Regions from separate parts of the Actinocorallia libanotica genome, predicted to be linked through region 1. Evidence: riboswitches for the same ligand, from Rfam matches in the RefSeq annotation. Region 1 holds a riboswitch; the other holds the start of a gene.
What was found. A riboswitch is a leader RNA that binds a small molecule or an ion and turns the genes downstream of it on or off. The one in region 1 is predicted to bind glycine.
Positions count from the first base shown of each region.

Region 2: linked by a shared signal. The riboswitch ahead of gcvT (glycine cleavage system aminomethyltransferase GcvT) and the one ahead of gcvP (aminomethyl-transferring glycine dehydrogenase) in region 1 are both predicted to bind glycine.

Region 1 is NZ_BAAAHH010000028.1:31,176-45,743, reverse strand. It holds gene ABD140_RS28395 (MFS transporter) at 1-915, opposite strand, end outside; gene ABD140_RS28390 (SulP family inorganic anion transporter) at 1,001-2,647, shown strand; gene ppk2 (polyphosphate kinase 2) at 2,652-3,446, opposite strand; gene ABD140_RS28380 (hypothetical protein) at 3,590-4,165, shown strand; gene clsA (cardiolipin synthase ClsA) at 4,266-4,871, shown strand; gene ABD140_RS28370 (sugar phosphate nucleotidyltransferase) at 4,868-7,366, shown strand; gene ABD140_RS28365 (FHA domain-containing protein) at 7,637-8,161, shown strand; gene ftsR (transcriptional regulator FtsR) at 8,158-8,826, shown strand; gene ABD140_RS28355 (bifunctional nuclease family protein) at 8,881-9,351, shown strand; gene ABD140_RS28350 (MerR family transcriptional regulator) at 9,604-10,203, shown strand; gene ABD140_RS28345 (flippase-like domain-containing protein) at 10,268-12,676, opposite strand; glycine riboswitch at 12,846-12,941, shown strand; glycine riboswitch at 12,942-13,029, shown strand; gene gcvP (aminomethyl-transferring glycine dehydrogenase) at 13,150-14,568, shown strand, end outside.
Region 2 is NZ_BAAAHH010000036.1:61,342-75,909, reverse strand. It holds gene ABD140_RS32180 (serine hydroxymethyltransferase) at 163-1,422, opposite strand; gene gcvH (glycine cleavage system protein GcvH) at 1,419-1,805, opposite strand; gene gcvT (glycine cleavage system aminomethyltransferase GcvT) at 1,802-2,908, opposite strand; glycine riboswitch at 2,989-3,071, opposite strand; glycine riboswitch at 3,076-3,175, opposite strand; gene ABD140_RS32165 (TSUP family transporter) at 3,240-4,031, opposite strand; gene ABD140_RS32160 (Asp23/Gls24 family envelope stress response protein) at 4,298-4,822, opposite strand; gene ABD140_RS32155 (DUF6286 domain-containing protein) at 4,822-5,424, opposite strand; gene ABD140_RS32150 (YdeI/OmpD-associated family protein) at 5,486-6,058, opposite strand; gene purU (formyltetrahydrofolate deformylase) at 6,096-6,932, opposite strand; gene ABD140_RS32140 (CE1 family esterase) at 7,039-7,923, shown strand; gene ABD140_RS32135 (amino acid deaminase/aldolase) at 7,981-9,159, shown strand; gene ABD140_RS32130 (DUF3618 domain-containing protein) at 9,187-9,492, opposite strand; gene bcp (thioredoxin-dependent thiol peroxidase) at 9,611-10,078, shown strand; tRNA gene ABD140_RS32120 (tRNA-Leu) at 10,106-10,180, shown strand; gene ABD140_RS32115 (MEDS domain-containing protein) at 10,345-11,199, shown strand; gene ABD140_RS32110 (anti-sigma factor RsbA family regulatory protein) at 11,199-12,119, shown strand; gene ABD140_RS32105 (MEDS domain-containing protein) at 12,265-13,161, shown strand; gene ABD140_RS32100 (anti-sigma factor RsbA family regulatory protein) at 13,158-14,087, shown strand; gene rdgB (RdgB/HAM1 family non-canonical purine NTP pyrophosphatase) at 14,243-14,568, opposite strand, start outside.

The sequences.
Region 1 (14,568 bases):
CAGGCCGGTCGCCATGATCGACAGCTCGAGCCCGTAGCCGGTGCTGGCCGGCTCCCGGACGAGCTGCGCGGTGGAGAGCGTGTTGACGTAGAAGGCGAAGCCGACGAACAGCGCGGCCAGGTGCGCCGAGAGCGCGGCGGGGCGGACGGCCGAGCGCAGGTCCACCAGGGGCTCGGGCGTCCGCAGCTCGTGGCGGACCCAGGCGACCGCGGCGACCAGGCCGCAGGCGGCCAGCGCGAGGGTGGCCGGCGCGGTGTACCCCCACGTCCCGCCCTTGCTGATGACCAGCAGCAGGCACAGGAGGAAGAAGGTGAGTCCGGCCGACCCCGTCACGTCGAACCTGCCGGGCGAGCGCACCGGCGACTCGGGAACGATCCAGCGCACGAGGGCGAGCGCCAGCAGGCCGACCGCCGCGCTCACCCAGAACATCACCTGCCAGCCGGCGTACTCCATGACGAACGCGGCGGCCGGCAGGCCCATCGCGGCGCCGATGCCGATGGTCGAGCTGATCAGCCCCGCCGCGGCCGGCACCCGTTCGGGGGGCAGCTCGTCGCGCAGGATGCTGATGCCCAGCGGCATGACCGCCAGGCCCATGCCCTGCAGGGCGCGCCCGGCGATCATCGCCGGGAGCCAGGTGGAGACCGCGCACAGCAGCGAACCGGCGGCCACCGCGGCCAGCGACCACATCAGGAAGCGGCGCTTGCCGTACATGTCCCCGGCCCGGCCCAGCAGGGGCGTGCAGATCGCGCCGGTCAGCAGCGTCACCGTCACCGTCCAGCCGGCGTCCTCCAGCGAGGACCCGGTCAGCCCGGGGAGCATCGGCAGCAAGGGAAGGATGATCGTCTGCATCAGTGCCACGACGATGCCGCAGGAGGCGAGGACGGCGGTGACGAGGGAGGGTGCACGTCTGTTCACCCTGCCCAGGGTAAACGTTTGTTCACCACCGGGGCGCGGCGGGGGACGGGGACGTGCCGCAGGCGCGGGCTGGCATCATCGACGGATGTCGCGATGGTGGCGGGGTTACCGGAAAGAGTGGATACGCGGCGACGTGCTGGGCGGGCTCACGGTGACCGCCTACTTGGTGCCGCAGGTCATGGCCTACGCCGCGGTCGCCGGGCTGCCCCCGGTCGCCGGGCTGTGGGCCATGCTGCCCGCCCTCGTCGCCTACGCGCTGCTCGGCTCCTCCGAACGGCTGTCGGTCGGGCCCGAGGCGACGACCGCGCTGATGACCGCCGTGGTCGTCGGGCCGCTCTCCGGCGGCGACCCCGCCCGGCACGCCGGGCTCGCCGCCGCCCTGGCGGCGCTGGTCGGCCTGTTCGCGCTCCTGGCCCGGCTGCTGCGCCTGGGCGCCGTCGCCGACCTGCTCTCGCACCCCATCCTCGTCGGCTACCTCGCCGGGGTGGCGGTGCTGATGATCGTCGGCCAGCTGGAGCGCACCACCGGGGTGCCGGTCGAGGGGACGGGAGTGATCGCCGAGGCCGCCTCCTTCCTGCGGGGGATCGGCCAGTGGCGGCCCGGCACGCTGCTCCTGGCCGTCGCCTGCCTGCTGTTCCTGCTCGTCCTGGGCCGGTGGCGGCCGGCCTGGCCGGGCCCGCTGCTGGTGGTGCTGCTGGCCACCGCCGCCGTCGCGGCCTTCGGCCTCGACCGCTACGGCCTGGAGGTCGTGGGGGACATCCCCGAGGGGCTGCCGCTGCCCGCCCTGCCGGAGTTCGCCGACCTGGAGGTGCTGGTCCCGGCGGCGCTGGGCATCCTCGTCGTCGGCTTCACCGACATGACGCTCACCGCCCGCGCGTTCGAGCGCCCCGGCGGCCCCCGCGCCGACGGCAACGCCGAACTGCTCGCGCTGGGCGCGGCCAACCTCGGCACCGGCCTCTTCCAGGGCTTCCCGGTCAGCAGCAGCGGCAGCCGCACCGCGCTGGCCGCCGCGGCGGGCGCGCGCACCCAGCTGTTCTCGCTGGTGACGCTCGGCTGCGTCCTGGCCGTCCTGCTCGTCCTCAACCCGCTGCTGGCGCTCTTCCCCGCCGCGGCGCTGGGCGCGCTGGTGGTCTACGCGGCGCTGCGCCTGGTGGACCTGGAGGGGTTCCGCAGGCTCCTGTCCTTCCGCCGCACCGAGTTCCTGCTGGCGCTCTCGGCGACGTTCGGCGTCCTGCTGCTGGACGTCCTGTACGGCATCCTCATCGCGGTCGGGCTGTCGGTGCTGAACATGATGGCGCGCGTCGCCCGCCCGCACGACGCCGTCCAGGGGCACGTGCCGGGGCTGGAGGGGATGCACGACATCGAGGACTACCCCGACGCCCGGGTCGTCCCCGGGCTGGTCGTCTACAGGTACGACTCCCCGCTGTTCTTCGCCAACGCCGAGGACTTCCGCCGCCGCGCCCTGGCCGCGGCCGACGCGCACGCCGAGGGGCTGCGCTGGTTCGTGCTCAACGCCGAGGCGATCGTCGAGGCGGACAGCACCGCGCTGGCCGTGCTGGAGGAGGTGCGCGCGGAGCTGACCCGCCGCGGCGTCACGTTCGCGCTCGCGCGCGTCAAGCAGGACCTGCGGAACGACCTGCGCCGGTTCGGGCTGCTGGAGGTCCTGGACGAGGACCTCATCTTCCCCACCCTGCCCACGGCCCTCCAGGCCTTCGCGGAGCGGACGTCCTGAGCGCTCAGCGGAGCTCGGCGGCGAGGTCGGGCACCAGGTGGGAGGCGTGCCGGGGCGGGCGCGCGTAGCCGGTGGACGGCGGCCGCTCGGGCAGCCGGAGCCGCGGGGAGTCCACCTCGCGGTAGGGGATCGTCGACAGCAGGTGGCCGATCATGTTGACGCGGGCGCGCCGCTTGTCGTCGGCGTCGACCTCGTACCAGGGGGCCTCGGGGAGGTCGGTGTGCGCCATCATCCGGTCCTTGGCCCGCGAGTAGTCCTCCCAGCGGGTGAGGGACTCCAGGTCCATGGGCGAGAGCTTCCAGCGCCGCATGGGATCGGCGAGCCGGGCCCGGAACCGGCGCTCCTGCTCGGCGTCGCCCACCGAGAACCAGTACTTGCGCAGGAGCACGCCGTCCTCGACCAGGAGCCGCTCGAAGACCGGGCACTGGTGAAGGAAGCGCTCGTACTCCTCCGGGGTGCAGAAGCCCATCACGTGCTCGACCCCCGCCCGGTTGTACCAGCTGCGGTCGAACAGGACGATCTCCCCGGCGGCCGGCAGCTCGGCGACGTAGCGCTGGAAGTACCACTGGGTGCGCTCGCGCTCGGTGGGCTTGGGCAGCGCCGCGATCCGCGCCGTCCGGGGGTTGAGGTACTCGGTGACGCGCTTGATGGCCCCGCCCTTGCCCGCGGCGTCCCGGCCCTCGAACACCACGACCAGCCGCTGCCCCTCGGCCTTCACCCATTCCTGCAGCTTCACCAGCTCGGCCTGGAGGTCCAGGATCGCCCGCTCGTACACCTCGCGTGTCAGTTTCTTCGCCATCCGATCATTATGGGTGACTCCGGAGCCTCGCGAGAATTTACCGTTTAGTGTGTTTCGATAATCTTTATCCTGCTTTTACTGGAATCTTTTGGGGGCTATTGGGGGGCAATTGCTAGCCTTTTGGACAAAGGGAGGGGGGATCGATGAAGTCCTTGCGGCTGGCGGTGAGCCTGCTGCTGTGCACGGGCTCCGTCCTGGTGCTCCTGATGAGCGTGCACGGATTGATCGTTTTTCCGCAGGCGCTCTTCGGGCGCCCCGGCGGCGGGGTCGGCCTGTCGCGCATGTCGCCGGGGGACGTGGCCGCGGTCGCCCTCCTGTACCCGCTGATGTCCGTGGCGGGGCTGGGCAACGCCGCGCTCCTCGGCTGGAGCGGGGTCCGCGGCGCGGCCGCCGCGGACGACCCCCGGCGCTGGCGGAGGCGGCAGGGGCCGGGACTGGTCGGCCTGCTGACCACCGGCCTGGCGTCGCTGGCCGCGGCCGTCGCGGCGCCGCCCCAGAGCGGCGTGATCGTCGGCCTCCCCGTGTCCGTGGAGCTCGTCTCCTACGGCTACCTGCTGTGCGCCAGCCTGCTGGGCCTGCTGACCATGGGCGTCCTGGTGCTGGACGGCCGCGGCCGGCCGGACCGGGGCGCGGCGGCCGCGACCGGCCGGACGGCCCCCGCGGCGGCGGTGTGGCGAAAGGGCCGCCGAAACCAGCGGGATCTGTCCGGAAAAATGTGAGCTGCGCCATAGCGGAGCGTTACTTTCCGGTGGAGCGATCCACCGAGGGAGTTGAGATCTCCTGGCAGGTAAGGTCAACCCCCAGGAGGTGGAAGCCGCTTTGGCAGAGACGAAGGACCGGATCTGGACGGTGCCGAACGCCCTGAGCCTCGCGAGGCTCCTGGGGGTGCCGCTCTTCTTCTGGCTGGTCCTCGCTGGCCACGACGGCTGGGCGATCGGCCTGCTGATGCTGGCGGGCCTGTCGGACTGGGCGGACGGCAAGCTCGCCCGGATGCTGGACCAGACCAGCCGGCTCGGCACGCTGCTCGACCCCGCGGCGGACCGCCTCTACATCCTGGCCACCCTGGTGGGGCTGACCGCCCGCGAGATCGTCCCCTGGTGGCTCACCGCCCTGCTCGTCGGCAGGGAGGTCTACATGGCGGGCCTGCTGGGCCTGCTGAAGCGATATGGCTGGAACGGCCTGCCCGTGCACTTCGTGGGCAAGGCCGCCACGATGAACCTCCTCTATGCCTTCCCGCTGCTGCTGTGGGGTTCCCACGACGGCGGCGTCGCCACCGCCGCCCGCGTCGTCGGGTGGGCGTTCGCCCTGTGGGGCGCGGCCCTGTACTGGTGGGCCGCGGTCCTCTACACCGTTCAGGCACGACAACTCATCCGAGCCCTGCCCCCCGGGGGCGCCGAGAACGAGGGAGTCGCATCCGCGCCATGAAGGCCGTCGTGATGGCAGGAGGCGAGGGGACGCGACTGCGTCCCATGACCGCCAACCAGCCCAAGCCTCTGCTGCCCGTCATCAACCGCCCGATCATGGAGCACGTGCTCCGCCTTTTGAAGAGGCACGGCTTCACCGAGACCGTCGTCACCGTCCAGTTCCTCGCCTCGCTGATCCGCAACTACTTCGGCGACGGCGAAGAGCTGGGCATGAGTCTGCAGTACGCCACCGAGGAGGTGCCCCTGGGCACCGCCGGAAGCGTCAAGAACGCCGAGGACGCCCTGCGCGACGACCGCTTCCTGGTCATCTCCGGCGACGCCCTGACCGACCTGGACCTGACCGACATGGTGCGCTTCCACAAGGAGAACGGCGCGCTGGTCACCATCGGGCTCAAGCGGGTGCCCAACCCGCTGGAGTTCGGCATCATCATCGTCGACGAGCAGGGCCGCATCCAGCGCTTCCTGGAGAAGCCCACCTGGGGCCAGGTGTTCTCCGACACCGTCAACACCGGCATCTACGTCATGGAGCCCGAGGTCCTGGAGCGCGTCGCCCCCGGCGAGAGCGTCGACTGGTCCTCCGACGTCTTCCCCGCCCTGCTGGCCGAGGGCGCCCCGCTGTACGGGTACGTCGCCGACTGCTACTGGGAGGACGTCGGCACCCACGAGAGCTACCTCAAGGCCCAGGCCGACATGCTCTCGGGCAGGGTCGACCTGGAGATCGACGGCTTCGAGCTGTCCCCGGGCGTGTGGGTCGCCGAGGGCGCCGAGGTCGACTCCTCCGCCGTCCTCAAGGGCCCCCTGTACGTCGGCGACTACGCCAAGGTCGAGGCGGGCGCGGAGCTGCGCGAGTACACCGTCCTGGGCAGCAACGTGGTCGTCAAGGAGGGCGCCTTCCTGCACCGCGCCGTGGTCCACGACAACGTCTACGTCGGCCCCTCCACGCACCTCCGCGGCTGCGTGGTGGGCAAGAACACCGACGTCATGGCCGGCGCCAGGATCGAGGAGAACGCGGTCGTCGGCGACGAGTGCGTCATCGAGGCCGAGGCCTACGTCTCCAACGGGGTGAAGGTCTACCCCTTCAAGACCATCGAGGCCGGGGCCGTGGTCAACACCTCGGTGATCTGGGAGTCGCGCGGCCAGCGCAACCTCTTCGGCCCCCGCGGCGTCTCCGGGCTGATCAACGTGGAGATCACCCCGGAGCTGGTGGTCCGGCTGACCAGCGCGTACGCCACCACGCTGAAGAAGGGCGCCACGGTCGTCACCGCCCGCGACGCCTCCCGCGCCGCGCGCACCCTCAAGCGCGCGGCCATCGCCGCCCTCACCGCCAGCGCCATCAACGTCGAGGACCTGGAGGCGTGCGCGCTGCCGCTCGCCAGGTTCGAGACCGCCCGCGAGGACTGCGCGGGCGGCATCGTGATCCGCACCACGCCCGGCGACCCGCAGGGCGTGGACATCCTCTTCCTCGACGACACCGGCGCCGACCTCTCCCAGGCGGCCCAGCGCAAGCTCGAGCGGGTCTTCGGCCGCCAGGAGTACCGCAGGGCCTTCCCGGGGGAGATCGCCGAGCTGAGCTACCCCCAGCGGACCGTGGAGTCCTACAGCCGCGACCTGCTGGCCCGGATGGACATGTCCGGCATCCGGGAGGCCGAGCTCAAGATCGTCGCGGACTGCGCCGGCGGCGTCACCTCCAACGTGCTGCCCTGGCTGCTGGGCCGGGTCGGGGTGGAGGTGCTCACCCGCAACAACCGGCTCGACGAGGTCAACCCCACCGAGACCCCGGCCGAGCGCTCCCGCGACCTGGCACTGCTGGGAGAGCTGGTCTCCTCCTCCAGGGCCGCGTTCGGCGTGCGGTTCGACCCGGTGGGGGAGCGGATCTCGCTGGTCGACGAGAACGGCGAGCGCATCTCCGACGACCGCGCGCTGCTGGTCCTGCTCGACCTGGTCGCCGCCGAGCTGCGCGGGGGCACGGTGGCGCTGCCGGTCACCACCACCCGGGTCGCCGAGGAGGTCTGCCGCGGGCACGGGGTGCGGGTGATGTGGACCTCCACGTCCCAGGACGTGCTGACCAGGGCGGCGGCCGACCCTGAAGTGGTCTTCGCCGGGGACGGGCGCGGCGGGTTCATCTTCCCCGAGTTCAGCCACACCGTGGACGGCGTCGCGGCGTTCGTCCGGCTGATCGGGCTGGTGGCGCGCACCCGCCTGACCCTCTCCCAGATCGAGGAGCGCATCCCGCAGGCCCATCTGCTCAAGCGGTCGGTGCCGACCCCGTGGGCGGCCAAGGGCAGCGTCATGCGGCACGTGGTGGAGGCGGCCGCCGACCGCACCGTCGACACCACCGACGGGGTGCGGGTGGTGGAGAAGGACGGGCGCTGGGCGCTGGTCCTGCCGGATCCGGCCGACGCGGTGACCCACCTGTGGGCCGAGGGGCCCGACCACGACGCCGCCGCGGCGCTCCTGGAGGAGTGGGCGGCGGTCGTGGAGGCGGCGGGGGCCTGAGGCGGTCCCCACCTCAGGGTGACATCGGGGTGTCCGAAATGCCCCGATGTCACCCCCGGTTCCGGCGATTCGGTCATGATGAATCGATCTTCCGCGCACGGGTGGTGCCGTCAGCGCGGTACGGTCTTCCTGACAGCCTTTCCGGCGGGCCCGTTCCGCGCGGCGGCATAGACCGCCGGACATACGGCCGGTAGCGTTGTCCAGACCGGAGTCAAGTAGAGCGGAGGCGTGTCCCGGGGGCGCGCCGATGGTAGGAGGCCGAGCCGATCGATGCCGAGCGTCTACTGCACGCAGTGCGGTCACGCCAATCCCGATGGCGCCCGCTTCTGCTCCAATTGCGGCACTCCGCTGGTCCGCAACGCCCAGCCGGTTCCGGAGACCCCCGGTGAGTCAACCTCGACCATCTCGATCAGCGGACTGACCGACGGGCTGGAGATCCCCGAGTCCTCCGAGGAGGCCTCCGACCAGCTGAGCGTGGAGACGCTGCCCCCGGGCACCGCCCTGCTGGTGGTGCGGCGCGGCCCCAACGCCGGCAGCCGGTTCCTGCTCGACAAGGACCGCACCTCGGCCGGGCGCCACCCCGAGAGCGACATCTTCCTCGACGACGTCACCGTCTCGCGGCGGCACGCCGAGTTCGCCCGGCACGGGACGGGCTTCACCGTCCGGGACGTGGGCAGCCTGAACGGCACCTACGTCAACCGGGAGCGGATCGACCACGCGGCGCTCAACGGCGGCGACGAGGTGCAGATCGGCAAGTTCCGCGTCGTGTTCCTCACCAACCCCCAGCACGGGTGAGCGCGCAAGCCGCCCGGGCGTACATGACCATCGGGGACGTCCTGGCCACCCTGCAGGGCGAGTTCCCCGACATCACCCACTCCAAGATCCGCTTCCTGGAGGCCGAAGGCCTCATCGAGCCCGAGCGCACCCCCTCGGGCTACCGGAAGTTCACCTCCGTGGACGTGGAGCGGCTGCGCTACATCCTGGCCGCCCAGCGCGACAGGTACCTGCCGCTGCGGGTGATCAAGGAGCAGCTCGACAGCCGGCCGCCGCGCACCCTGGTCGCCGCCGACGCCGGCTCCCCGCCCGCCGCCGAGGTGGCGCTGACCCGGCGCCAGCTGCTGGACGGCGCCGGGATCTCCGAGGACCGGCTGGAGGAGCTGGAGGCCTACGGGCTGGTGCGCCGCGCCGGCGCGCACTACGACTCCGACGCCCTGACCGTGGCCAGGACCGCGGTCCGGCTGGCCGGATACGGTTTCGAGGCGCGGCACCTGCGGGCGATCAAGGCGGCGGCCGAGCGGGAGCTGGCCCTGATCGAGCAGACCATCGCGCCCTTGCTCAAGCGCCGCGCGCCGGGGGCGCACGAGGCGGCGGGCAGGACCGCCCGCGAGCTGAGCGGGCTCACCCTGGCGCTGCACACCGCCCTGGTCTCGGCGGGTCTCAAGGACAGCTTGGGTGGTTAGCCGCCTCAAGGTGTAGTTTGGGTCTTGAGGACCGTCGCGAGGCGAGGAGCCGCTGTGAAGCAGATGGAGGTCGTCGGCGTCAGGGTCGAGATGCCCTCCAACCAGCCGATCGTCCTGCTGAAGGAACTCGAGGGCGATCGTTACCTGCCCATCTGGATCGGCGCGGTGGAGGCGACCGCCATCGCCTATGCCCAGCAGGGCATGCTGCCGGCCCGGCCGCTCACCCATGACCTGTTCAAGGAGGTCATCGAGGCGCTGGGGGCCTCCCTGCACACGGTGAACATCACCGCGCTGCGCGAGGGGATCTTCTTCGCCGACCTGGTGTTCTCCAACGGCGCCGAGGTCAGCGCACGGCCGTCGGACTCGATAGCGCTGGCGCTGCGCACCGGTTCGAGTATTTTCGTCAGCGAGGAGGTCCTGGACGAGGCCGGGGTGGCGATCCCGGACGAACAGGAAGACGAAGTGGAGAAATTCCGCGAGTTCCTCGACACGGTCTCTCCCGAGGACTTCGAACGGGACGCCTGACCTGCGGGTTCGGCCGATCCCACCGGGTCCCGTCCGTTTCCGCCCCCGCAGCGCGGGGGTAGGGGTGGAGGGGGAGCTGACAAGTGAGCCGTTTGCGCATGTGAAGCCGGATACATCCGCTCTGCGACGCGCCGACGGTGAACGTTGACCCTGCCCTGACCGGCACCTACCGTGCTGGTGGAGCACTCGTGGGGAAATTCCGGCAAACCCCCTTGCCGGAGACCTGGGAGCTGACAGAAGCCGGAGGTCCGCGTGGCGGTGAGCAGCGGCGAGGACAAGGTGGACCGTGAGCGCCGGCTCGCCTCTCGGCAGGCCGGCGAGCAAGGCCTGCTTTTCGACAACGCGGTGGCCATGCCGAACCCGAACGCCGGCTACCGCGGCCCCACGGCGTGCGCGGCGGCCGGGATCACCTACCGCCAGCTCGACTACTGGGCCCGCACCGGGCTGGTCGAGCCGAGCATCCGCCCGGCGCACGGCTCGGGCAGCCAGCGCCTGTACGGGTTCCGCGACATCCTGGTGCTGAAGGTCGTCAAGCGGCTGCTGGACGCCGGTGTCTCGCTCCAGCAGATCCGCACCGCGGTCACCCACCTGCGCGACAGGGGAGTGGAGCACCTGGCCACCATCACCCTGATGAGCGACGGCGTCAGCGTCTACGAGTGCACCAGCGCCGACGAGGTCGTCGACCTGCTCCAGGGCGGCCAGGGCGTCTTCGGCATAGCCCTGGGCCGGGTCTGGCAGGAGGTCGAGGGCAGTCTGGCGAACCTCCCCGCGGAGAACGCCGACCCCTACCTTGAGCCCAGGACGGGCCGGGACGAGCTGTCCGCCCGCCGCCGCGCCCGCAAGACCGGCTGAACGGCCCGGGGAGAGCCGCCCTCTCCGCGGACCGCACGGACCTTCTGAGCGTTCCGGGAGGGCCTCAGAGGGCGTCGCGCCGCTGGAGGTAGGTGAAGGCGGCCCAGCCCGGCAGCACCGGCAGCCAGAACGTCAGCAGCCGGAACAGCAGCACCGCGGAGGTCGCCGTCCCCGCCGGCAGCCCCGCCACCGTCAGGCCCAGCGTCAGCGTCGTCTCGACCGCGCCGAGGCCGCCCGGGGTGGGGGCGGCCGATCCCAGCGCGTTGCCGGTGAGGAAGACCACCGCGACGGCCGTCCAGCCCAGCGAGCCGCCGAACGCCCGGATGGAGAAGTCCAGGCACAAGACGAACGACACCGTCAGCAGCAGGGTGCCGCCGAGGCCGGTGGCGACCTTGCGGGGGTCCTGGACCACGTCCAGCAGCCGGGGGACCACTCCGGCGAACAGCTGCCGCACCCGGCCGACCACCAGCCGCCGCAGGGGCCCGATCGCCGCCGCGACCACCGCCACGGTCGCGACCGCCAGCAGCCCCAGCACCACGGTGCGGGACGGGGTGAAGTCGGTGCCCACCCCGCCCGAGCCGGTGAGGAAGCCCAGGACGAGCAGCAGCAGGATGTGCACGCCCAGGCCGACCAGCTGGGAGGCGCCCACGCTGGCCACGGCGGGCCCGGGGCGCACGCCCATCCGCTGCAGGTACCGGGTGTTGATGGCCACGCCGGTGACCGCCGCGGGCGCGACGAGCTTGACGAACGAGGCGGCGAGCTGGGCCAGGATGGTGCGGCCCAGCGGGATGTGCTCGGGCACGAACCCGATGACCATCATCGCCGCCGCCACGAAGGACAGGGCGGCCGCCACCGCCGCCAGCCCCGCCCAGCGCCAGTCGGACTGCGTCACCAGCTCGCCCAGGTCCACGTTGCTCAGCTGGGAGAGCAGGAAGTAGACGCCCACCGTCCCGGCGACGATGCTGATGATGGTGCGCGGCCGGAAGCGCTCGAGCCGGACCGGCGCGACCTCGGTCTCCGGGGTGAACTTGAGGATCTCCTCGCGCAGGGCGCTCAGCAGGTGCTTGTCGCGGCGCAGCGCGGTGCGGGTGTCGCGGGAGAGGGCGACCTTCTGCAGCAGCGGGACGACCGCGCCCAGCGCGCCGGGCCCGATGACCGCGGCGGCCTCCTTCACCGCGCGCGCCGCGCCGCCCCGCAGCGCCAGCGTGGTGAGCAGCTGGGCGTGGTCCAGGCGCAGCAGCAGGTCGCCCGCGGCGGTCTCGCCCCGCCCGAACCCCACCAGCCAGGGCTCGCCCTCACAGATCACGATCGCGGTGTCGTCGAGGCTGCGGTGGGCGATCCGGTGGTGGTGCAGCACCTCCAGCTGCCGCCACAGGTCCATGGCGAGCCCGTCGGTGAGCTCCTCGTCGGGCAGGTCGGCCAGCGGCACTCCCGCCAGGTGCTCGTAGGCCAGCAGCGCGGCCTCGGTGCCGACCTCGGAGGTGGCCAGCAGCCGCGGGGTGCGGGCACCCGCGGTGGACGCGGCGTAGGAGGCCAGCGACTCCTGTTCCAGGGAGCGGCGCAGCGAGCGCACGGCGCGGCGCGGCTGGTTGGCCCGCAGCCGCAGCCCGCGCCAGATCCGGTAGAACAGGCCGGCCGCCTGCTGGTCGCGGTCCAGGAGGGTGACGTCCAGCCGCCGCTCGGGCAGCTCCACCAGGTAGCTGCGGTGGTCCAGGGTGCCGTCGTCGGTGCGCACGATGCGGGTCGGCCGCATCCCGAACCGGCGCAGCACGCCGGCCACCGCGCTGCCCGGGGGCCGCGGGTTGGGGGTGCCCAGGCCGTAGAGCGTCAGATAGCCCACGAGGCGGCCGATGAGGTAGGTGGCGACCAGGCCCAGGGCGGTGGAGCGGCCCGCCACCAGGGAGGCCAGGGCGGCCAGGGCGATGGTGCCCCACATGACCGCCTGCCAGCGGGGCCGCCCCCCCAGGCGCACCGCGGTGATGTAGGCGATCACGGGGGTGAGGTCGGACTGCAGCGAGACGGTGTCGGAGCCCGCGGGCCCCAGCACGCCGGTGAGCTCGCTGGGCCCGTTGGCGGCGACCCAGGCCTCCACCGCGTAGTCCACGCCCAGGCCGGCGATCGCGGCGAACAGCCCGAACATCACCCGCATGCCGTCCCGGCGCGCGATGCGGTCCAGGGCGAACACCACCGGCACGGCCAGCACGCCGAAGCTGGAGGTGAGCCCGGCCAGGCTCAGCAGGAAGTGCGGCGCCTGCTCGGTGCCGCGGCTGATGTCGGTCTCCAGGCCGGTGGTCGTCTGGGTGGCCAGGGAGGTCAGCAGCAGGAGCAGTCCCAGCCCGGCCAGGCACGCCAGCGCCCGTACCAGGGTGGCGGGGTTGCGGATCCGGTTCGGGAGGGAGGGCTCCTCCACCACCACCGCCCCGGACGAGGACGGCATCGGCTCCAGGGCAGCGCCGCCCTGAGTGCTCGTCACGCTTACACCGTCCTCCCGGTTCCGGTCGTCCCCAAAGATTAGCCCCACCATGACACCGTGTGATCAAGCATCCGGCGGTTGTTCCGTGCGTGGCGGAACAACCCGATCTTTCCCTGTCGGGCCCGTCCGCGGGAGGCCGATGGCCCACCGGATAGACTGATCGTGCTGTCGACCCCGTGCGGGAGAGACTCCGCGCAAGCCGGCGTGGAGCGCCGAAGGAGCAACCTCCCCGGAACCTCTCAGGCAAAAGGACCGTGTGGGCGAGGCGCCTCTGGAAAGCGGGCCACAGGGCCCCACCGAAGGTGCAAGCCCACCGGGTGAAGCTCTCAGGTCCCCATGACAGAGGGGGAGGAACGAACGACCGCAGCGAAGCGAGGATCGTTCGTTCCTCTGCGGGGGTCCGGGGGTCGCCCCCGGTGGAACGGGGTCTCACGACCCCTCCTCAACCCTTTCGTGTTCCAGGAGGCTCGTCCATGACCGCGCAGTTCGACTTCTCCGACCGGCATATCGGGCCGTCCGCCGACGACCAGGCCAGGATGCTCGCCGCCGTCGGCTTCGCCGATCTCGACGCACTGAGCGAGGCCGCGGTGCCCGCCGCGATCCGCACCGGCCGCCCGCTGGACCTGCCGCCCGCGCTGAGCGAGACCGCCGCGCTGGCGCGGCTGCGCGAGCTGGCCTCCCGCAACACCGTGCTCACCTCGCTGATCGGCCTGGGCTACCACGGCACGATCACCCCGGGCGTGATCCTGCGCAACGTGCTGGAGAACCCGGGCTGGTACACCGCCTACACGCCCTACCAGCCGGAGATCTCCCAGGGCCGGCTCGAGGCGCTGCTGAACTTCCAGACGGTGGTCTCGGACCTGACCGGGATCCCCGTGGCCAACGCCTCCATGCTGGACGAGGGCACGGCGGCCGCCGAGGCGATGGCGCTGGCGCTGCGGGCCACCCGCCGCAAGGAGCCCGGCGTGTTCGTGGTGGACGCCGACGCGCTGCCCCAGACGGTCGAGGTCGTGCGGGCGCGGGCGCTGCCGCTGGGCATCCCGGTGGTCGTGGCCGACCTGGACGCGGGCCTCCCCGAGGGAGACGTCTTCGGCGTGCTGGCCCAGTACCCCGGCGCGTCCGGCAGGGTCCGCGACCTGCGTCCGGTGGCCGAGGCGGCGCACGCCCGCGACGCGCAGTTCGTCGTGGCCGCCGACCTGCTGGCGCTGACCCTGCTGACCCCGCCCGGCGAGATCGGGGCCGACATCGTGGTGGGCTCGGCCCAGCGGTTCGGCGTGCCCTACGGCTTCGGCGGCCCGCACGCCGGCTACATGGCCGTCCGGGAGGGCCTGGAGCGCCAGCTCCCCGGCCGCCTGGTGGGGGTGTCGGTCGACGCCGACGGGAACCAGGCGTACCGGCTGGCGCTGCAGACCCGCGAACAGCACATCCGGCGGGAGAAGGCGACCTCCAACATCTGCACGGCGCAGGTGCTGCTGGCCGTCATGGCCTCGATGTACGCCGTCTACCACGGCCCCGAGGGGCTGACGGAGATCGCGCGCCGCGCGCACCGGATGGCCGCGACGTTCGCCGCCTCCATCGAGGCCCAGGAGGTCGAGGGCTTCGAGGTCGTGCACGAGCACTACTTCGACACCCTCACCATCCGCGTCCCCGGCCACGCCCCCGCCGCGGTGGAGGCCGCGCGGCGCGCCGGTTTCAACATCCGCCTCGTGGACGACCGGACGATCGCGGTGGCGTTCGACGAGACCACCACCGAGGAGCACCTGCAGACGCTGCTGGAGGCGATCGAGCAGCGCGGGTTCCGCCGCGCGGTCGCGCTGGCCGAGCCGGTGGAGGAGCTGCCGGAGGAGCTGCGCCGCACCAGCACCTTCCTGTCCCACCCGGTCTTCCACGCC
Region 2 (14,568 bases), on a different contig from region 1:
GTCAAGAAACCCCCGCCCCGACACGAGCCCCGGCCCGCAACGCGCAAGGTCTCAACCCGGGACGGCGCGAAGGACCGGCACGGAAAAGCGCGAGGCCCCGGCCGAAGAACGGGCGGGGCCTCGCGGGTGGAGCGGGACGCCGGGCGGGGGCCCGGCGGGGCGTCACAGGTCCGGGTAGAGCGGGTGCCTGTCGGCCAGGGCCTTGACGCGGGCGGACAGGGCCGAGGCGTCGAAGGACGGCTGGAGGGCGAGGGCGATGATGTCGGCCACCTCCTCGAAGTCCTCCTTGGTGAAGCCGCGGGTGGCCAGCGCCGGGGTGCCGATGCGCAGGCCGGAGGTGACCATCGGCGGGCGCGGGTCGTTGGGGACGGCGTTGCGGTTGACCGTGATGCCGATCTCGTGCAGGCGGTCCTCGGCGTCCCGGCCGGTCAGCTCGGAGTCCACCAGGTCGACCAGGACCAGGTGGACCTCGGTGCCGCCGGTCAGCACCTTCACGCCGGCCTTGGCGGCGTCGTCCTGGAGCAGGCGGGCCGCGATGGCCTGCGCGCCCTCCAGGGTGCGCCGCTGGCGGTCCTTGAACTCCTCGGTCGCCGCGACCTTGAGCGCCACGGCCTTGGCCGCGATCACGTGCTCCAGCGGGCCGCCCTGCATGCCGGGGAAGACCGCGGAGTTGATCTTCTTGCCGAGCTCCTCGCGGGCCAGGATCAGGCCGCCGCGCGGCCCGCCCAGCGTCTTGTGCGTGGTGGTCGTGACGACGTCGGCGTACGGCACCGGCGACGGGTGCAGCCCGGCGGCGACCAGCCCGGCGAAGTGCGCCATGTCGACGAACAGCAGCGCGCCCACCGAGTCGGCGATCTCGCGGAACCGCGCGAAGTCCAGCTGCCGCGGGTAGGCCGACCAGCCGGCGACGATCATCTTGGGCCGGTGCTCGGCCGCCAGCGCCGCGACCTCGTCCATGTCGACCCGGCCGTCGGACTCCCGCACGTGGTAGGGCACCACGTTCAGGAACTTGCCGGAGTAGTTGAGCCGCATGCCGTGGGTCAGGTGCCCGCCGTGCGCCAGGTCGAGGCCGAGCACGGTGTCGCCGTGGTCCAGGAGCGCGAAGTACACCGCGGTGTTGGCCTGCGCGCCCGAGTGCGGCTGGACGTTGGCGTGCTCGGCGCCGAAGAGCGCCTTGGCCCGGTCGATCGCCAGCTGCTCGGTGACGTCGACGTACTCGCAGCCGCCGTAGTAGCGCCGGCCGGGGTAGCCCTCGGCGTACTTGTTGGTCAGCACCGAGCCCTGGGCCTCCAGGACCGCCACCGGGGCGAAGTTCTCCGAGGCGATCATCTCCAGGGTGTGCTGCTGGCGCCCCAGCTCGGCGCGGACCGCCTCGTGGACCTCGGGGTCCACCTCGGACAGGTGCTGGAAAAGGGTGCTCATGCTTCCTCGATGATCTTGGAGTAGGCCTCGGCGTCGAGCAGGTCCGGGTTGTCGTCGCCGATCCGGATCCGGTACAGCCAGCCCTCGCCGTACGGGTCGGCGTTGATGGTCCCCGGGTCGTCGACGACCGCCTGGTTGACCGCCACGACCTTGCCGGACAGCGGCGAGTAGATGTCGGAGACCGACTTGGTGGACTCGGCCTCGCCGCACGGCTCGCCCGCGGTCACCTCGTCCTCCTCCGCGGGCAGCGAGACGTACACGATGTCGCCGAGGGCGTCGGCGGCGTAGTCGGTGATGCCGACGGTCACGACGCCGTCCTCACCGTCCAGGCCCGAGACCCATTCGTGCTCCTCGGTGTAGCGGAGCTGCTCAGGAACGCTCACTTGTCTGTTCTCCTGTAGAAGGGCAGGTCGACCACGTCGACCGGTTCGTGCTTTCCGCGGATGTCGACGGCGACCGGCACGGCGCCGGTTCCGACGTAGGCCATGGCGATGGGCTTGCCCAGGGTCGGGGAGGGTGCTCCGCTGGTCACCACGCCGCAGGGCGCGCCGTCCTCGCCGATGACCGCGTACCCCGCCCGCGGCACCCGCCGCCCGCGCGCGACGAGCCCGACGAGCTTGCGGGACGGCCCGTTCTCGGCGACGGCCGCGAGGGCGTCGCGTCCGACGAAGTCCTTCTCCAGCCGCACGATCCGGCCGAGACCAGCATCGTACGGGGTCAGCTCGGCGGTCAGCTCATGCCCGTACAGCGGCATGCCCGCCTCCAGGCGCAGCGTGTCGCGGGCCGACAGCCCGCACGGGGTGATCCCGTCCCCGCCCGCCTCGGTGATCCGCTGCCAGAGCTCCACGGCGTCCCCGGCGTCGACGAACAGCTCGAAGCCGTCCTCACCGGTGTAGCCGGTGCGGCCGATGAAGGCGACGACGCCGCCCACCGTGCCGCTGACCAGGGAGTAGTACTTCAGCCCGGCGAGGTCGACGTCGGTCAGCCGCGCCAGGATCTCCTGCGCCCCGGGCCCCTGGACGGCCAGCAGCGCGTAGTTCTCGGTCTGGTCGTCGACCGTGGCCTCGAAGTCGGCGGCCCGCGCCGTCAGCTCGGCCGCGACCACCCCGGTGTTGGCGGCGTTGGCCACCACCAGGAACCCGTGCCGGCTGAGCCGGTAGACGATCAGGTCGTCCAGCACCCCGCCCCGCTCGTCGACGAGCATCGTGTAGCGCGCCCGGCCCTGTTCCAGCGCCGAGATGTTCCCGGCCAGCGCGTGGTCCAGCGCCTCGCCGGCCTGTGCGCCTGTAACGAAGATCTCACCCATGTGCGAGACGTCGAAGATCCCGGCGGAGGTCCGCACGGCCTGGTGCTCGGCGGTCTCCGACTTGTAGCGCAGGGGCATGAGGTACCCGGCGAAGTCGACGAGATTGCCGCCGAGCTCCTTGTGCAGCTCGTACAGCGGCGTCGTCTTCACGGCGGCGGGTTTTTCAGAGGCAGGGGACACCTGGGTGAGCTCCTTGTGACCGGCACACGGCAGAACGTTTCCCATCGTCCCATCCGTACACCTGCTGAGTGGGCCCTCCCCCTCTGTCTTCTCTGCCTGAGAGCTTCACCCGTACGGGCTTTCACCTTCGGCGGAAGGCTCCGGCGCCTTCTCTTTCCAGAGGCCGCCCACCCCTCGCGGTCCTGGGTGCCTGAGAGGTTCCGGGGAGGAATTGCTCCTTCGGCGGCCCGGACCCGCCGGGCCCGGACGCTCTCCCGCACGGGATCATTCGGCGTCACCCCAACTATAGGGCTCCCCGTCCGCCCCGTCGGCGCCAGGATGCCCTTCGCCCTCAGCCCAGGCCCTGCGCCAGGTAGAGCAGGGAGACGGCGACGGCCAGGCCGCCCAGGAGCAGCCGGAGCGCCTTCTCGGGGAGCCGGGGCTGCAGGAGGGCGCCCAGGTAGCCGCCCGCCAGGCCGCCCAGGCCGCACAGGAGGCCCAGGGTCCACAGGGGCGCGATGTCGCCGGGGGCGATCAGGGACAGGACGGCGTAGGCGGCGGCGCCCACGATCGAGGTGACGAAGGTGGCGGCCAGGGCTGCGGGGGCCACGACCGCGACGGGCAGGCCGCGGCCCACCAGGATCGGGCCGAGCAGGGAGCCGCCGCCGACCCCGTAGATCCCGCCGACGACGCCGACGCCCAGGGCCAGCGCGGTCACCGCGGTACGGGACGGCTCAGGCGCCGGGGGCCGGGGGGACGGGCGCAGCGTCCGCAGGCACAACCACGTGCCCAGGGGGAGCAGGAAGGCGGCGACCAGCAGCCGGAAAACGGTCGGACCCGGCAGGGCGAAGACCCGGATCACCGCGCCGACGACCACGCCGGGCGCGGTCCCGGCCACCAGCAGCCGGGCCAGGGGGCCGGTCAACCGTCCCGTCCGGCGGTACCGGATCAGCGCGCCGGGCCCCGCCACCACGTTGAACAGCAGGTTGGTGGGGGTGACGGCCGGGCTGGGCACGCCCAGCACGCTCAGTTGGACGGGCAGCAGGAACACCGCTCCCGACACGCCCACGGGCGCGGTCACCACCGCGATCAGCAGTCCGGCGCAGAGCCCGAGCAATCCGGTCTGCCAGAATTCCCAAGCCATTAGACCAGGATTGCATAGATAAGTCCGCGCACCGTGGAGACCGGCGGCGCCTCGGTGCGCCGCCGGTCCCGAGCAGAAGGTCTAGCTCTGTTGGCTCAATCCCTCGCGGTCCCCCTTCCCCGACCCGGAGACGGAACATGATGCAGTGGTCACTGCTGATCGATACCCCCTGCGGATGGACGAGGAGTGACTTACTTAGCAACGACTGTACGAAGCGCCGCCCGGTACGGCGCTATCAGAACCGACAAATGCCGGTAGACCTCTCTTTAAGCGATACGCGTCTCGTGGTAGACCAGCCGGAACCGCAGGACCGCGTGCAGGTCGGGCATCTCGATCGCCTCGCGGAAGCGCACCAGCGAGTCCTCGCTGATCCGGGCGAGCAGCAGCCCGAGGTCGGCGCTCTCGTGGCAGAGGATCTGCAGCATCACCCGCGGCCGGGAGCGCGTGCCGGTGAAGCGCACGCGCACGTCGTGCACCCCCGGCAGCCCCAGCACCTCGCGGGTGAGCCCGGCCACCGCCTCGTTCGTCAGCGCCTTCCGGCGCCCGCCCAGCAGGGTGAAGCGGCGTAGCGCCGCCGCCCTGCCCTGGAGCAGCAGCCAGCACGTCCCCAGCACCGCCACCGCGGTCAGCAGGCCCGCCACCGCCGGCCAGAACCAGGGGTTGCGGGCGATGAAGCCGGAGGTGCCCTCGCCCAGCACCGGCCGGTCGCCCAGGAACCTGTTGAGTCCCAGCAGCACCCCGCTCGTCCCGCACAGCGCCAGCCCCGTCAGCGTCAGTCCCCTGCGCGCCATCAGCCCCGCCGACCCAGCCGGACGGCGACCGCGCGGCCGCGCTGCGGTCCGATCTCCTCCAGCCGGGCGAGCACCGCCCGGCGCAGCGGGACGATCGCCTCGGGCGGCGTGCCGCGCCGCGCTCCGGCCCGTACCGTGATCCGCCAGCCGACGCTCACCCGCGCCCGCACCACTCCTGGCGCCCCCAGCGCCGCGTCCTCCAGCGACCGGCGCAGCCCGTCCCTGCTCAGCGCCGCCGAGACCGCGGGGTCGTCGCCCCGGAGCAGCTCCATCCGGTCGTATCCGGGCAGCACCGCCAGCAGCAGGAGGACCATGCCCGCGATCCACAGGAGGTAGGCGGCCAGCTCCACCGCCGGATCGCCCCACAGCAGCGTCCGCAGCTCGGCGTCCAGCCGCTCCGCCCACGCGGGCGGCACGAGATGGTGCCCGTACCGGCGGGCCAGCACCTCCGCCGCGCCGAACCCGCCGCACGCCGCCATCAGGAGGGCGACGGCCGCCTCGGCGCCCGCCCGCTCCTTGCGGAACTCCCTGGCCGCGCGCCTGCGCGCCTCCCGCCGCCGCGCCGAATCCCCGAACAGCTCCGTGACCAGCGTCTCCCCCATAAGGGAACAGTAACCGAGCCACCACGTACGGCGATCTTCCCCGCCCCCCGAGTCGCCGGTTTCAGAGGTGGAGCTTCTCGCCCCTGCCCAGCATCGCGACGAACTTCTCGATCCGGGCGGCACGGGTCTGGGGGCGCTTGGCGTCCTGGATCCGGTACAGGATGGCGTAGCGGTTGCGCCCGTCGAGGCCGGCGAAGAACTCTGCGGCGGCCGGGGCCGCGTCCAGCGCGTCCTGGAGGTCCTCGGGGACCACGGCGTTGCGCGGCGAGGCGTAGGCGCGCTCCCACCGCCCGTCCGCGCGGGCCCGCTCCACCTCGGCCAGCCCCGCCGGGCGCATCCGGCCCGCGGCGGTCAGCTCGGCGACGCGCTCGCGGTTGACCTGGGACCACTTGCTGCGGGGCGTGCGGGGGGTGAAGCGCAGCAGCCAGTACGTCTCGTCCAGGGGCGCCTTCTGACCGTCGATCCAGCCGAAGCACAGTGCCACGTCACGGGCCTCGGGGTAGGTGATGGACGCCACTCCCGAGCCCTTCTTGGCGAACTTGAGCCACAGTCCCGGGGACACCTCGTGCTCGGCCTCCAGCCACTCCTCGAAGGCGGACGAGGACGCGAAGGCGAAGGTCGGCAGATCGCTCATACGCGCGACCCTAACGGCCGCCCGTGACATTTCCGGATCAGCGGAAGACGACGGTCTTCTCGTCGTTGAGCAGGACGCGGTGCTCGGCGTGCCAGCGGACGGCGCGGGCCAGGGCCAGGCACTCCATGTCGCGGCCGACGCGGCGCAGGTCCTCGGGGGTGTGGGTGTGGTCGACCCGGGCCACCTCCTGCTCGATGATCGGGCCCTCGTCCAGGTCGGGGGTGACGTAGTGGGCGGTGGCGCCGATCAGCTTCACGCCGCGCTTGTGCGCCTGGTGGTAGGGCTTGGCGCCCTTGAAGGACGGCAGGAACGAGTGGTGGATGTTGATCACCTTGCCCTGCAGCTTGGCGCACAGGTCGTCGGTGAGGATCTGCATGTAGCGGGCGAGCACCACCAGGTCGGCGTCGTAGTGCTGGACGAGGGTGAGGATCTCGGCCTCCTGCGCGGCCTTGCCCATCGTCATCGGCAGGTGGTGGTAGTCGATGCCGAAGGACTGGGTGAGCGGGCGCAGGTCCGGGTGGTTGGAGACGACCGCGACCACGTCGATGTCCAGCAGGCCCGAGCGCATCCGGAAGAGCAGGTCGTTGAGGCAGTGCCCCTCCTTGGACACCATGATCAGCACCTTCATGCGGGTGGCGGCGTCGCTGAGGTGCCAGTCGAGCGAGAACTCCCGCCCCAGCGGCGCGAACAGCCCCTGGAGCTCCTCCAGGCCCTCCTGGGCGGTGAACTGCACGCGCAGGAAGAACCGCCCGGCGTCCTGGTCGCCGTACTGCTGGCTCTCCAGGATGTTGCACTGCCGGGACGCCAGCAGGCCGGAGACGGCCGCCACGATGCCCGGACGGTCGGGGCACGACAGCGTGAGGATGTAACTCAACTCTCCACCTTCTGCAGGGGACGCCGGGGGCACGATGACTCGCCAGTTTATGCCCTGGTGGGAACGCCGCGTTTGGGGTCGGACGCGGACGCCTACATTCAAGGGCATGCGTCGACTTCTGGCCCTTTTGCTCGCTTTCGTACTGCTCGGTGCGTGCCAGGCCTCCGCGCCCGGGAAGGACGGCGCCCCCGGGCCTTCCGCCACCGGGACGGCGCCCCGCCCGGCCGAGCGGGACGGCGTCCCCACCGCGGCGGGCACCCACAGGCTCAAGCTGGAGGTCGGCACGCCCGGCCACCGCGAGTACCGGCTGCGCGTGCCCCCGGCGCTGCGCTCCTCGGCCGGGCCGCTGCCGCTGGTGCTGGCCGTCCACGGGGGCGCCTCCAACGCCGAGAAGTTCCAGGAGCTCAGCGGCTTCGACGAGGTGGCGGACGAGAAGGGCTTCCTGGTCGCCTATCCCGAGGGCTTCGCCTTCAGCTGGAACGCCGGCCCCTGCTGCGGCCCGGCCAAGCTCGCCCGCGTCGACGACGTCGGCTTCCTGGAGAAGCTGATCGACCGGCTCGTCGAGGCGAAGGTCGCCGATCCGGAGCGGGTGTACGTCTCGGGCTTCTCCAACGGGGGCGGCATGGCCTACCGCATGGCCTGCGAGGGGCCGGGCAGGGTCAGGGCGATCGGGGTGGTCTCGGCCTCCCTGGTCATCGACTGCGATCCCGGCCGCCCGGTCTCGGCGATGATCGTCCACGGGAGGGCCGACCGGTCGGTGCCCTACGAGGGCGGCGGGCGGCGCGACTTCAACGACGACCGGCCCTTCGCCCCGGTCTCCCGCGCGGTCGCCTTCTGGCGCGAGGCGGCCGGGGTCCGGGCCCTGCGCCGGGAGGGCGCCTGCCGGACGGGCGAGGGCAGGGCCGTGGTGCGCTTCTGCCCGCACGGCGGGGGCCACGTCTGGCCCGAGGGGACGGCGGCGCGGCTCTGGGCGTTCTTCTCCTCGGTGTAGCCGGAAAGACAGACGCGAATACTTTTCATGTTTCACTTTTTATGGGAAAGTGGACACATGGATCTCAAGGCGCGTTATGACTTCGCGACCGCGGAGCTCGACCCCCCGTTCGCGATCGTCGACCTGGCGGCCTTCCGCGCCAACGCCGCGGCCCTGGTGCGCCGGGCCGGGGGCAAGCCGATCCGGGTGGCCAGCAAGTCCGTCCGGGTCCGCGCCCTGCTGGAGGAGGTCCTGGCCCTGGACGGCTTCGCCGGGATCATGGCCTTCACCCTGCCCGAGGCCCTCTGGCTGGCCGGGCACCGCACCAGCGACGACATCCTCGTGGCCTACCCCACCGTCGACCGCGCCGCGCTGCGCCGCCTCGTCCGCGACGAGCACGCCGCCCGCACCGTCACCCTCATGGTCGACTGCGCCGAGCACCTGGACCTCATCCCGGCCGACGGGCACCCCGTGCGGGTCTGCCTCGACATGGACGCCGCCTACCCGGTGCTGGGCGGCCGGGTGAAGGTCGGCGCGCGCCGCTCCCCCCTGGCCACCCCCGAGCAGGCCGCCGCCTTCGCCGAGGAGGTCGTCAAGCGGCCGCACCTGCGGCTGGTCGGGCTGATGGGCTACGAGTCGCAGATCGCCGGCGTGGGCGACGCCCCCGCCGGCAGGCCCGCCATGGGCCTGGCCGTCAAGGCGATGCGCGCCCGCTCCCGGGTGGAGCTGGCCCGGCGGCGCGGCGAGGTCGTGCGGGCCGTGCGCGAGGTGGCCGACCTGGAGTTCGTCAACGGCGGCGGCACCGGCAGCCTGGAGTGGACCTCGGCGGAGCGGGCGGTCACCGAGGTCGCCGCCGGGTCCGGCCTGTTCCAGCCGCACCTGTTCGACAACTACAGCATGTTCAAGGCCACGCCCGCCGCGCTGTTCGCGCTGCCCGTCGTGCGGGTGCCCGGCCCGGGCACCGTCACCTGCCTGGGCGGCGGCTACCTCGCCTCGGGCCCGGCCGACGCGCTGCGCCTGCCCCAGCCCTACCTGCCGGCCGGGCTGGGGTACACCGGCACCGAGGGCGCCGGGGAGGTGCAGACGCCGCTCGTCGGGCCGGGCACCGCCGGGCTGGGGGTCGGCGACCGCGTCTGGTTCCGGCACACCAAGGCCGGCGAGCTGTGCGAGCGCTTCGACGCCGTGCACCTGGTCCTCGGCGAGGGCGTCGAGAGCACCGTCCCCACCTACCGGGGCGAGGGGAAGACCTTCCTGTAGGCCTGTAGGCCTACAGGCCCCGGAGGCTCAGCCCCGGCCGCTCCGCCGGGCGCGCAGCACCAGCAGGACGACGCCCGCCAGCACGACACCGCCGACGATGAGCGCGCGCTTGCGCTGCTCCTCGGTGAGCGGCGAGCCCTCGGCGTCGCCGGGCGAGACGATCGCGCCGACCGTCGCGGCCACCTGGTGCAGCTCCTCGCGCACCCGGTCGCCGGTGCGGTGGACGACGTTGCTCGGGCTGACCCGGTCGGCGATCGCGTCGATGTTGCGCGCGAGGGCCTCGAGTTCGCCCTCGATCTCCTGCTCGATCCGGTCCGGATCCCTGTCGGCCATCCCGCGTCCTTCGTCGTAGTTACCGGTGGGCGATCAGTCTTGCAGGTCATCGCCGCCCCCAGGGAGGCGAGTGCCGGTAAGTTTGTCCCTTCCACCACCCGCCGCGAAAGGATGCCAGGTGACAGACCGTCTCGAGCCCGGCGACGAGGCCCCCGACTTCACGCTCACCGACGCCGACGGCGAGCCCTTCACGCTGTCGTCGCTGCGCGGCGCGAAGGTCCTCCTCTACTTCTACCCCGCGGCGATGACCCCCGGGTGCACCAAGGAGTCCGTGGACTTCGAGCAGTCGCTGGCCGAGCTGGAGGCGGCCGGGGTGAAGGTGGTCGGCGTCTCCCCCGACGCCCCCGCCAAGCTCGTGAAGTTCCGCGAGCGCGACAAGCTGACCTTCCCCCTGCTGTCGGACCCCGAGCGCGCGGTGCTGCAGGCGTACGCCGCCTACGGCGAGAAGAAGCTCTACGGGAAGGTCACCGTGGGCGTCATCCGCTCCACCTTCCTCATCGACGAGGAGGGCAGGATCGAGAAGGCCTACTACAACGTGCGGGCGACCGGGCATGTGGCCCGTCTCCGCAAGGAGCTGGGCCTGTAGCCCGCTGGTAAGGTCGTAGCCGCGCACGGGGCCGTAGCCCAATTCGGCAGAGGCCGGCGGTTTAGGTCCGTCGTGTTGTGGGTTCAAATCCCACCGGCCCTACATAAAAGGGACAGCCCACCGGCTGTCCCTTTTTCGTGCCGCGGCATCCGCCCCTCCCCCCTTCCGGCGCGCGCCGAGTCGTTATATGAAAAAAGCGGCGGCCCCACCGGGCTCCGCCGACGTAGATTGGACGGGTCCGCACCCGTCGGGAGGCCCGAGCAGCCATGTACGTCCGGAGATCGGTCAGGGATCTTCTCCCGGGCGACCATGCCTGGCTCCCGTTCTGCTGCCCCGACGAGCAGGGCCACGTCATCGGCTCGTGGATCGCCCAGGGGCTGCGCATCCGCGACAAGGTCGTCTACGTGACCGACGCCGAGCACTGGGAGCTGCCCGGCCTGTACGGCCACGACCTGAGCCCCGCGGTCCGGGCGGGCCTGCTCACCCTGCTCCCGGTCGGCGAGGCCTGCCTGACCGGCGGGATGTTCGACCCGGAGAAGATGCTCCAGACCGTCGCCGACGAGATCGCCAAGGCCGAGGAGCAGGAGTTCCGCGGCATCCGGATCACCGCCGAGACGTCGTGGGCGCTGGACCAGCCGTTCGGCGACACCCGCCTCATGGTCTGCGAGCGCGAGCTCGCCGAGCGCGTCGGGCCGAGCGTGTCGGTCACCGCCATCTGCCAGACCGACGTGCGCCGCTGCTCGCCCGCCCAGTTCGACCTGCTCGCCGAGCAGCACGAGGTGCGGGTGGTGCCCGACCCCGACTTCGACGACCCGGTCCTCAGCATCACCCGCACCTACCGGCCGCCCGGCCTGCGGTTGTGCGGCGAACTCGACGCCGCCCGGCACACCCACTTCGTCGAGGCGCTGAACTCCCTGCCGTCCCAGGAGGAGGCGATCCACCTCGATCTCTCCGAATTGGACTTTCTCAGCCTCAGCGCGCTGCGGACAATGGTCGAATACACGCGGAGGCGCGGATCGCGCGGTGCCGTCGTGCTGCACCGGGTGCCGCCCGAGGTGCGCTCCACGCTGGAGGTGGTCGGGATGCACCGGCTGCCGGGGATCCGACTGGATGAGGACTGATGGCCCTGACCCATGTGGCACTTCCCTACGACGCGGACGAGGATTTCCTGGAAGGCGCCTTCCCCTTCCTGGACGAGGGTCTGGAACGTGACGAGACGGTCCTGGCCGTCACCTGCGAGCACAAGACGGGGCTGCTCCGCGAGAAGTTCGGCGCCCAGGTGCGCTACGTCCCCCCGGCGGCCTTCTACGAGCACCCGGCACGGGTCGTCTCGCGGGTCCTGCACCAGATGGAGACGGCGGCCGAACGCGGGAGGCGGGTGCGGCTGCTGGCCGAGCCCGACTGGAAGGGCCGCGCCGACTGGGAGACCGTGGAGTGGCTGCGGCTGGAGGCCCTGGTCAACGTGGCGCTGGCCCGCACGGACGGCTCCATCATGTGCCCCTACCACGCGTCCCTGCCGCGCCCCGTCCTGGACGGCGCGCGGCACACCCACCCCCTGCTCGCCCGCGACGGCCTCCCCCGGGACAACCCCGCCTACCTGGACCCCGCCGTCTTCAGCGCGATGTGCGACCCGCCGCTGCCGCCCGCACCCGGGCACGCGCTCGAGATGCCGCTGCGCTCGGCGGACCTGCGCGAGCCGCGCGCGCTGATCACGGTGTACGCGCACCGCTACGGGCTGGCCGGGCACCGGCTGCACCAGCTGCTGGTCGCACTCACCGAGGTGGCGACCAACGCGCTCAGCCACGGCGAGCCGCCCGTCCTGCTGCGGGTGTGGGAGGAGCGCGACGCGCTGCTGTGCGAGGTCAGCGACCGCGGGCACTGGTGCCCCTCGGAACGGCACGGGCCGGGCTGGCTGCCGCCCGGGACCGCCGGCTCCCCCCGGCTGGGGCTGTGGGCGGTGCGCATGCTGTGCGGCCGGGTCCAGGTCAGAACCGGAGTGGAAGGGACACGGATACGCCTGCACACGCCTTTCCGCGCATGAAATGCATGTGCAGCTGCATTAGCCATGATATTTCTCCTCCACATGCCGAGAGTTCCCGCCACGCGACGCCGCCCGGCGTACGCTTGACGGAGCAAGAAAAGGAACACCTTCCCCGCACGCGACGACGCACAGGTCAGGACGGAGCATGGTCAGCTGGTTCACGCAGCGCGCGGTCGGTGATCTCCGGCCCGGCGATCACGCGTGGCTGGCGTACTCCCATCCCGACGAACAGCGGCGCGTGCTCGGTGACTTCGTCTACGCGGGCCTCGAGGCGGGCGAGAAGGTGATCTGCGTCGCCGACACCACGGCGCGCGACCTGCCCGGGCTGCTGTCGCTGCACCACATCGACGCCACGCCCTTCGCCGAACTCGGCCACCTGACGGTGATCCCCTGGCGGGAGGCCTGCGTCCACGACGGGCACGGCCGCCCCGACGCGCTCTCCCGCACCCTGGAGCAGGAGATCTCCCGGGCCCTCGACCAGCGGTTCCGCCGCGTCCGCATCACCGCGGACATGACCTGGGCGGCGGGCGTCCCCGGAGGTGACAGCTTCATGCTCGACTGCGACTGCGAGGTCGAGGTCCTGGTGGGACCCAGCACCCTGACCACCGCCATCTGCCAGGTGGACCGGCGCCGCTGCGCACCCGAGGCGCTCTCCGCCCTCCAGAACCACCACGAGGTACTCGTCGAAGTGAACCCCGAATACGACGACGGCGTGCTGCGCATGACCCGTACGTACGCCCCCTACGGCCTGCGCCTCGAGGGCGAGATCGACGGGGCGCGCCACCACGCCCTCACCCGCACCCTCGCCTCGGTGAGCGACCCGCGCGACCGGGCCGCCCAGCGGATCCACCTCGAACTGGCGAACCTGCGGTTCATGGACCTGGTCTCGCTGAACCTCCTGGGCTCCCACGCCCGGCGCCTCACCCGGGGCCACGGCCTCGTTCTGGACAACCCCTCACCCGAACTGGAGAGCGTGATCGAGATGGTGGGCTTCCATCGGCTTCCGGGCATCGTCAAGGGCCTGGGTTGGAGGCGCTCATGAGCACCGCGCTGCTGCACCAGGCCCTGCTGCACGGCGGCACCGAGGAGTTCCTCGACGCGGCGGTGCCCTTCCTGCACGAGGGCCTGGCCGCCCGGGACCGCATCCTCGCCGTGGTCCCGCACGACCGCCAGGAGGCGCTGCGGGACGTCCTGGGCCGGGACCGCAAGGAGATCGAGTTCCACGACGCGACCGCCTTCTACCGGCACCCGGTCCGCACCATCGCCGCCTACAACGACGTCCTGCGCCAGGCCGGCCCCCGCCGGGTGCGCGCGCTGGCCGAGCTGGACTGGAGCGGCCCCGCCCAGGCGTGGGAGCAGCGCGAGTGGGGCCGGTACGAGTCGCTGGTGAACGCGGTGTTCGGGCCCTCGAACGCGCAGGTCATCTGCTCCTACGACCGCACGCTGGCCCCGCCCCCGGTCGTCGAGGAGGCACGCCGCACCCATCCCGACCTCTTCGAGGGCGGCCACTACCCGGCCTACAACGACCGGTACGTGCGGCCGGAGCGCTACGGCGCCGACTGCGACCGGCTTCCGCTGCCCGAGGTGCCCGCCGAGGCCGAGCGCCTCGCCCTCACCTCGCTGGACCTGGCGCCGCTGCGCGCGTTCCTGGCCGAGCGGGGACGGCGGATGGGGCTGCCCGACGACAAGGCGGGCTCCCTGTCCATGGCGGTCACCGAGATCGCCACCAACGCGGTGCTCCACGGCACCCCGCCGATCGAGTTCCGCATCTGGTGCCAGGGCCGCGTCCTGCACTGCGAGGTCGCCGACGTCGGCCTGTGGCGCCCCGACGGCCTGGCCGGCTTCCTGCCGCCCGAGTCCGCCATCGCCGGCGGCTTCGGCCTGTGGAGCGCCCGCATGCTCGTCGACCTCCTGGAGATCCGCGCCGGCCACCACGGCACCCGCGTCCAGCTCCGCATGGTCTGCTGACCCCGCCCCGGCCGCACCGGGCCCGCCGGGCCTTCGGCACGGGCTCGACCCCGGACACGCCGGACGCGGACGGCCCACCCGGGCCTTCGGCACGGGCTCGTGCCCGGCTCCGTGGCGCGCTGAACGGAGCGCGGACGGCCGCGGCGGTGCTCAGATCAGGGGTCGGTGAGGGTGGTGAGGTAGGCGGCGAGGGCGCGGAAGGCGCGGCCTCGGTGGCTGATCTCGGACTTCTCACGGGGAGTGAGTTCGGCGGTGGTGCGGCCCGAGCCGGCGACCTCGAAGACGGGGTCGTAGCCGAAGCCTCCGGTGCCGCGCGGGGCGGTGATGATGCGGCCGTCCATGCGGCCCTCCACCACGTGCTCGCGGCCGTCGGGGTGGGCGATGGCGGCCGCGCAGACGAAGTGGGCGCCGCGCTCGGGCTCGGCGACGTCGGCGAGCTGGTCGAGCACCAGCTCCAGGTTGGCGCGGTCCCGGCCTCCGG